Regions from separate parts of the Pseudarthrobacter sp. L19 genome, predicted to be linked through region 1. Evidence: predicted binding sites of a transcription regulator. Region 1 holds the regulator's gene; the other holds the start of a gene.
What was found. The regulator LexA, encoded in region 1, represses DNA repair genes until DNA is damaged. The targets are predictions, from matches to a motif close to TCGAACANNTGTTCGA.
Positions count from the first base shown of each region.

Region 1 (3,407 bases):
CAGGAGAATCGGAACGTCCAGCTGGGGAGCACCGTAGGGGCGCAGGCCCCGCAGGTTGGTCCGGAGGGGAAGTCGGTTGAGTCGCTCAAGCTGGTCAGTCACGTCACCAGTTTAAGTGAGAGGACTGTCTGCCCGGAAACCGTGACCGACGACGGTCCATCCAGCGGCCGACGGACGGACCGGCCCGCCTCGGCGAGCGGGGCATCCCGGGTGATTCAGCTCAGGGGGTCGGTACGAAGAGCTGCTGGCCGGGCAGGACCGGTGCGGCGTCGAGGTTGTTCAGCTGCACGATCTCGGCGACTACGTCCCGGGGATCCCGTTTCGGGTCGACGGTGCCGGCGATGGTCCACAGGGACTCCCCGGTTGCACGGTCACAGTGACCGTCGGGGTGGTGGCCAGCGATGCCGGGGAATCGGCGGCCTTCGCCGGCGCGGTCAGGAAGCCGGCCAGGGACAGCAGCAGGGCCGCCAGCAGGATCAGGGGCAGTCCGAAGAAGACGAAGCGTCCCCGCCGGGTCAGCCGCAAAGGTGCCTGGGCCGAAGTGTGGGCCCGGCGGACAGCGGATGGGCTCCCGGCGGTGGCGTAAGCGTCGGCAGGGGCCGCGAACGGAGCCACCGCCCCGGAGAAGGCCGTGGTGGAATCCGGCACGAGATACAGTGCCGGCCGCCCGGCGTCGGAAAACTGCGAACCGGCGAAAGCGCTTCTTGCTGACATGAACTGAGCCCTCCTGGACTTGTCGTTGCCGCCCGGCGTACTCCTCGTACTTGCCGCCAACCGGCTGAACCATCGATCGCTTCGAACACAAAGCCGAAAGCGGCTGTGGTTCTCCACTCGCATTCTTCGAACACATATTCGAATCCTGCTGTTCCCTTTTTAGCACCTATGAACGAACTCTGTCGAGACTCGCTAGAACAAATGTTTGAAAAACACCGGCGGCTGACCTATTTTTGAAGCACGGAACCGGTCCTTTGGGGGACCCGCACTCCGCACCTGCAGTCTGAAACCTGTCGAACACCCGCCAGTGGTGATCAAGAGCAGTCAAACGGCAGGCACTGACATTTTTAGGATTCGCAGCAATCGGGCCGCTTCACTCGGTCCGCCGGCCACGGATCCGCACCACGAACGGAAGGCATGGCGACCATGGCAGCACAAGCCACCGGCGGGAGGGCAACCCGGCGCGGCGCCCAGCCTGCCCGGGCGCCCAAGAGCCTCACGGTCCGTCAGAAGAAGATCCTCGAAACCATCCAGCGGTCCGTGACGGACAACGGCTATCCGCCGTCGATGCGCGAGATCGGGGACACGGTGGGGCTGGCCAGCCTCTCCAGCGTGACCCACCAGCTCTCCCAGCTGGAGAAGCTGGGCTACCTGCGCCGGGATCCCAAGCGTCCCCGGGCCATGGAAGTGCTGATGCCGCTGACTCTGGATGAGAGGTCCACCCCGATTTCCGGCGTCGAACAGCCCCGCGGGCTAAAGGCCGTCGGCGGACTCGCCGTGTCGGAGCTGGCCAGCGCCACGGATACGGCAATGGTGCCGTTTGTGGGCCGGATCGCCGCCGGTGGTCCGATCCTGGCCGACCAGGTGGTGGAGGACGTCCTCCCGCTGCCCCGCCAGCTCGTGGGCCACGGTGAGTTGTTCATGCTCAAGGTCGCGGGTGACTCCATGATCGACGCCGCGATCTGCGACGGGGACTGGGTGGTGGTGCGCCGCCAGAACGACGCCGTCAACGGCGACATCGTGGCCGCCCTTCTGGATGACGACGCCACGGTCAAGACATTCCGGCAGCGCGACGGTCACACCTGGCTGCTGCCGCAGAACACCCAGTACGAACCGATCCTGGGCGACCACGCCGTCATCATGGGCAAGGTCGTCTCGGTCCTGCGCTCCCTGTAGCGCCCCTCGGGGCACGCCGACGGCCAGTGCCCGGCCGAACGCCCCGACCCGAGGACCCGACGCCTGGACCTAAGGACCGCATATCCCGGTCGACCACCCCTGCCCCGGGGCCTACGTCCCCTGCGCAGCCTCTTTCGCGAGCCGCTCCAGCGACGCGACGGCCACCGCCGGGTCCGTGGTGGCCCAAAACGGCGGGAGCGCGGCCCGGAGGAACCCGCCGTAGCGCTCGGTGGACAGTCGTGAGTCCAGCACCGCCACCACACCGCGGTCCGACGTCGAGCGGATCAGCCGGCCCGCGCCCTGCGCCAGCCGGATCGCCGCGTGCGTGGCCGAGACGCTCATGAAGCCGTTGCCGCCGGCCTGCGCCACGGCCCGGGACCGGGCTGTCATCAGCGGATCGTCCGGCCGCGGGAACGGGATCCGGTCGATCACCACCAGCCGGCAGGAGGTGCCGGGCACGTCGACGCCCTGCCACAGGGACATGGTGCCGAAGAGGCAGGTGTCCGGTTCGTCCGCGAACTGCTTGACCAGCGCCGTCATGGTGGATTCGCCCTGGCAGAGGATGCTCAGGCCCAGCCGCGGCCGGAGGGCGTCGGCTGCCTCCTCCGCGGCGCGCCGGGAGGAGAAGAGGCAGAGCGCGCCGCCGCCGGAGGCGCGGATCAGCTTCTCGAGCTCGTCCAGGGCCTCGGGCGCGGTCCCCCGGCCCGGTTTGGGCAGGTGCTTGGCGACGTAGAGGATGCCCTGCTTGGGGTATTCGAACGGGGACCCGACGTCGACGCCGGTCCAACTGGGGGCTCCGGGACCCACAAGGCCCAGGCCCCCGGCGGCCGGTTCGAAGGCCGATCCGATGGCGAGGGTGGCCGAGGTCAGCACCACGGTGTGGTCCGCAAACAGGCCCTCCCGCAGCCGCCCGGCCACGCTGAGCGGGGCGATGTTGATCAGCGCGGGCGCCGAATCGTCCGGCTGTGAGTAGCCCTGCTGCGGGTCGAAGGTGCTCTGCCGCGAGAACCACACCACCTCGCGGTTTTCCCGGGCAGCGAGCAGGCGTTCGCAGAGCTCCAGGATCACCATCAGCCGGGAGCGCGCAAGCTGCCGGCCGCCGTCGGCCGTGGTGGAGCCGTCCCCTTGGAGTCGGAAAGCGCCGCACGGCAAGCATCCCGGAGCTGGTCCACGCAGTCGAGCTGTTCGCTGTTTAGGCCGTTGGGCATCAGCCCGCCGGGAACCCCCGCGACGGCGAGCTCGAGGTTCGCGGCGGCGTTGTTCAGCGCATCCACGGTGATGCCGGTGTGTTTGCGGGCGCCCGAGGCGGCGGCGTGGACCATGGCCACGGAGAGCTGGCCGGAGACGGCCCCGGTGACCCGGTCCTGGAGTTCGTGCGCCTCGTCCACGACGACGACGTCGTATTCGGGCAGCACGGCCAGGCCCTCGAAGGCGCTTACGGCCAGCATGGCGTGGTTGGTGACCACGACGTCGGCGTCGGTTGCGTCCTGGCGCGCCAGTTCGCTGAAGCATTCTGC
Region 1 covers NZ_CP193935.1:33,954-37,360, forward strand. Annotated here, with positions in the region: gene ACRQ5B_RS00175 (histidinol-phosphate transaminase) at 1-102, opposite strand, end outside; partial or broken gene ACRQ5B_RS00180 (LysM peptidoglycan-binding domain-containing protein) at 221-525, opposite strand; gene lexA (transcriptional repressor LexA) at 1,141-1,890, shown strand; partial or broken gene ACRQ5B_RS00190 (ATP-dependent DNA helicase) at 2,002-3,407, opposite strand, start outside.

Region 2 (3,407 bases), 380 kb from region 1:
TGTAGCGGGGGAGAGCATGTCCCGCTTCATGCTCCAGTCCGGTCCGCCCCGGATACCGCCGAAGCCCAACCCGATGGAACCGCGGCCGTAGCGGCGCGTGATGTCCTCCACCAGGCTCCCAATGTGGCGTTCCTCGTGCGGATTCTCGAACAGGGATAGCGGTGCCTGGTTCCCGGTGGGCCTTAGGTCGGTGACCATGATGCCGGCCTTCGCGTACTTCACGCCGTCCACGATGCGGGGCAGCAGGGCATGTGCCGCCCGCGTCAGGATCACCGGATCCGCCGTCGGCATCGGCAGGACCACGCTGACCGTGGGGAACGAGACGTCCCGGGCGTTGAAGTGCGAGGTGCCAGCGAACGCGGTGAGGAGCTTCGCCTGCAGTCCGTGCCGGGCGAGGCGGGCGGAGGCCTGCTGCCCGTAGACGCTCAGGACCTGCCGGAACCCGGCGGCCGAGGTCAGCGGGGTGGAGAAGGAGCGGGAGAAGATCAGCTGATCGCGTCCGATGCGTTCCTCTTCCATCGGGATGCACGGGATGCCCTGTAGTTCCAGGACGGTGCGCATCATGACCACGGAGAACCGGTCGCGGATCATCACCGGGTCCGCGCGGGCCAGGTCCAGGATCGAGTGGATGCCCAGGGCGTTGAGCCGCCTGGTCAGCCGTGTGGCGACGCCCCAGATTTCGATCACCGACAGGCTTCGCATCAGGCGCTCGCGGGCGGCGGCGGGCACGGACTCCCAGTGGCAGACGCCGTCGAAGGCAGAATTGTTCTTGGCCCACTTGTTCGCCAGCTTCGCCAGCGTCTTGGTGGGGGCGATGCCGACGCAGACGGGCACGCCGACGTTGCGCCGCACCGCCGCCTTCATCTGTCCGCCCAGCTCCAGCAGTTCCGCGGGCGTGCCCTTGACCCCCAGGAACGCCTCGTCGATGCTGTACACCTCCAGCCAGGCGGAGAACCGGCCCAGCAGCTCCATCACGCGGGCGCTGATGTCGCCGTAGAGTTCGTAATTGCTGGACAGCGCCACCAGTCCCCACTCCCTGGCCCGCGGGGCGAGCTTGAACCACGGCTCGCCGAGGGCAATCCCCAGCCGCTTCGCCTCGGGTGACCGCGTGACGGCGCAGCCATCGTTGTTGGACAGCACGACGACGGGACGGCCCTCCAGGGCGGGGTTGAAGGCCCGCTCGGCGGACGCGTAGAAGCAGTTGACGTCCACGTGGGCGATCTGGGGCAGCTGCCGCATCGGAGCGGGCCTGGCCATGACGGCCGCCTAGACCACGTGGAGGCAGCGCGTGGCGACGCCCCAGACCACGAGTTCGGACAGGGACGGAACCCGGATGTCCGGGTAGGCCGGGTTCTCGGCCTGCAGCACCACTCCGTTGCGGGTGATCCTTAGCCGCTTGATGGTCAGCTCGCCGTCCAGGACGGCGACGACGACGGATCCGTCCACGGGTGTCAGCGCCCGGTTGACGATCAGTTCGTCCCCGTCGCTGATCCCCGCGCCCTCCATGGAGTCCCCGGAGACCCGGACCACGTAGGTGCTGGTGATGTCCTTGATCAGGTGTTCGTTCAGGTCGATGCGGCCGTCGAAGTAGTCCTGCGCGGGCGAGGGATAGCCGGCCGCCACCGGGACCGGCGAGATCAGCACCGAGAGGAGGGAAGTGCCCGCGTCTATCACGCGGGGTCCGATAATTGCGCCCACAACACACCTTAGTTCGAATATATGTTCGAATCTAAGTGTAAGCCCGGGGGCGGACATTGGACCGGGGAAACCCTTCGGTAGTAGGCTTCGGGGGTTGGCCGCGCCGGGCGGCCCACTGTTTGGGGGTAGTGGTGGCACGAGGACGTTGGCTGGCGGTTGTGGCTGTGGGAGCTGCCCTGTGCGGCGGGGCAGGGCAGGCCGTTGCGGCGCAGGATGCCGCGGCGCCGGCTGCCTTGGCGCCGGCGGAGGTGGTATCGACGGGCGGGACGCCGGTCGACGTCATCGTTGGCCCGGACGGAACCGCGTACATCGGCGGCTACAACGGCTTTGGCGGGGTCCTGGTGATTCCGCCCGGCGAGCCGGGTCCTACGCGCAGGATCACGACCGGCCCCAACGTGGCCGGACTGGCCCTGGGACCGGACGGAACGCTCTACGTGGCCCAGCAGCTGGGCGGCTCCGTCGGCGGGGCCGAGATCGGCGTCGTGCCTCCGGGCGGGGCAGCCGTCGCCCGGACCATCCCGGTGTCGAGGGGCAACCACCTGATAGCCGCCGGTCCCGACGGCAAAGTGTACGTGCCGAACCCGGAGAACAAGTCGGTGCTTGTCCTTGCTGCCGGCGGCACGGCGGTGGACCATGTCATCGGCGTCGGGGCGGGACCGGTGGAAGTCGCCGTCGGCCCGGACGGCACTGCCTACGTGGTCAACCAGATCGAGGGCACGGTCTCGATCGTTCCCGCCGGCCAGGCCGCGGCATCCCACACGATTCCCACCGGGACAGTGGCCAGCACGACGGAGAATCCCCACGGCATCGCCGTCGCCCCGGACGGCACGGTCTACGTCACGAACATCAGCACGAACAAGGTTGCGGTCATCGGGACGGGGGCGGACCGGGTGGGCTACACCATCTATGTCCCCGGCGGCCCCACCGAGGCGGCGCTCGGACCCGACGGGACGCTTTACGTGTCGAGTGTCCTCACCCCGGGGATATCGGTGATCAAGCCCGGTTCCAGGACCGTCGATTCCACCATCCCGACCGAGGGACAACCCGGGCACCTCGCGGTGGCCCCGGACGGCAGCATCATCGCGGCGACGCCGGGCACCGGCCTGGGCAACGGATCGGTCTCCCGCTACGCGCCGCCGGCGCCGGTACCGGCATCGGCTTCTGGGGGCTCGGCCGGCCCCAAGGCAGGGAACGGCACAGGAGTGGGGAACGACGCCGCGGTGGGGAATGCCGCCGGGCCCTCACCGTGGAGTTCGCCCGGCGCCGTAGCGGGTGCAGGCGGCGCGGCGGTGATCGTCGTCGCCGCCCTGGTGCTGTTGCTGGGCCGACGTCGTTCTACCGGAGTCACAAGATCCGACGGCGACGTTACCGCCGAACAGGCGTAGCGCTAGGCCGTCTCGATCCAGTAGCGGCGCTTGCCGTTCCGGGTGTCCTCGTAGGCGCCGCCGTTCCTTTCGATCGTGGCGCGGGAGCCCACGTTGTCCTCGTCGCAGGTCAAGAGTGCCCGCTCGATTCCCAGGCCGCGGGCGATCGGCAGGGCTTCCGCCAGGGCTGACGCGGCATGACCGCGCCTCCGCGCCGACGGACGAACGCTGTAGCCGATGTGCCCCACCTCGTTGAGGAGGAACTCGTTCAGGTGGTGGCGGACCGCGAGTGAACCGACGAATTCGCCGCCCTCCACAATCCAGAGATACGTGCAGGGCACATAG
Region 2 covers NZ_CP193935.1:3,110,174-3,113,580, reverse strand. Annotated here, with positions in the region: partial or broken gene ACRQ5B_RS14870 (Y-family DNA polymerase) at 1-1,257, opposite strand, end outside; gene ACRQ5B_RS14865 (LexA family protein) at 1,267-1,698, opposite strand; gene ACRQ5B_RS14860 (Vgb family protein) at 1,857-3,083, shown strand; gene ACRQ5B_RS14855 (GNAT family N-acetyltransferase) at 3,086-3,407, opposite strand, start outside.
Region 2: a site for LexA is predicted at 1,712-1,727, ahead of ACRQ5B_RS14865 (LexA family protein). Genes of this name have one in related genera too.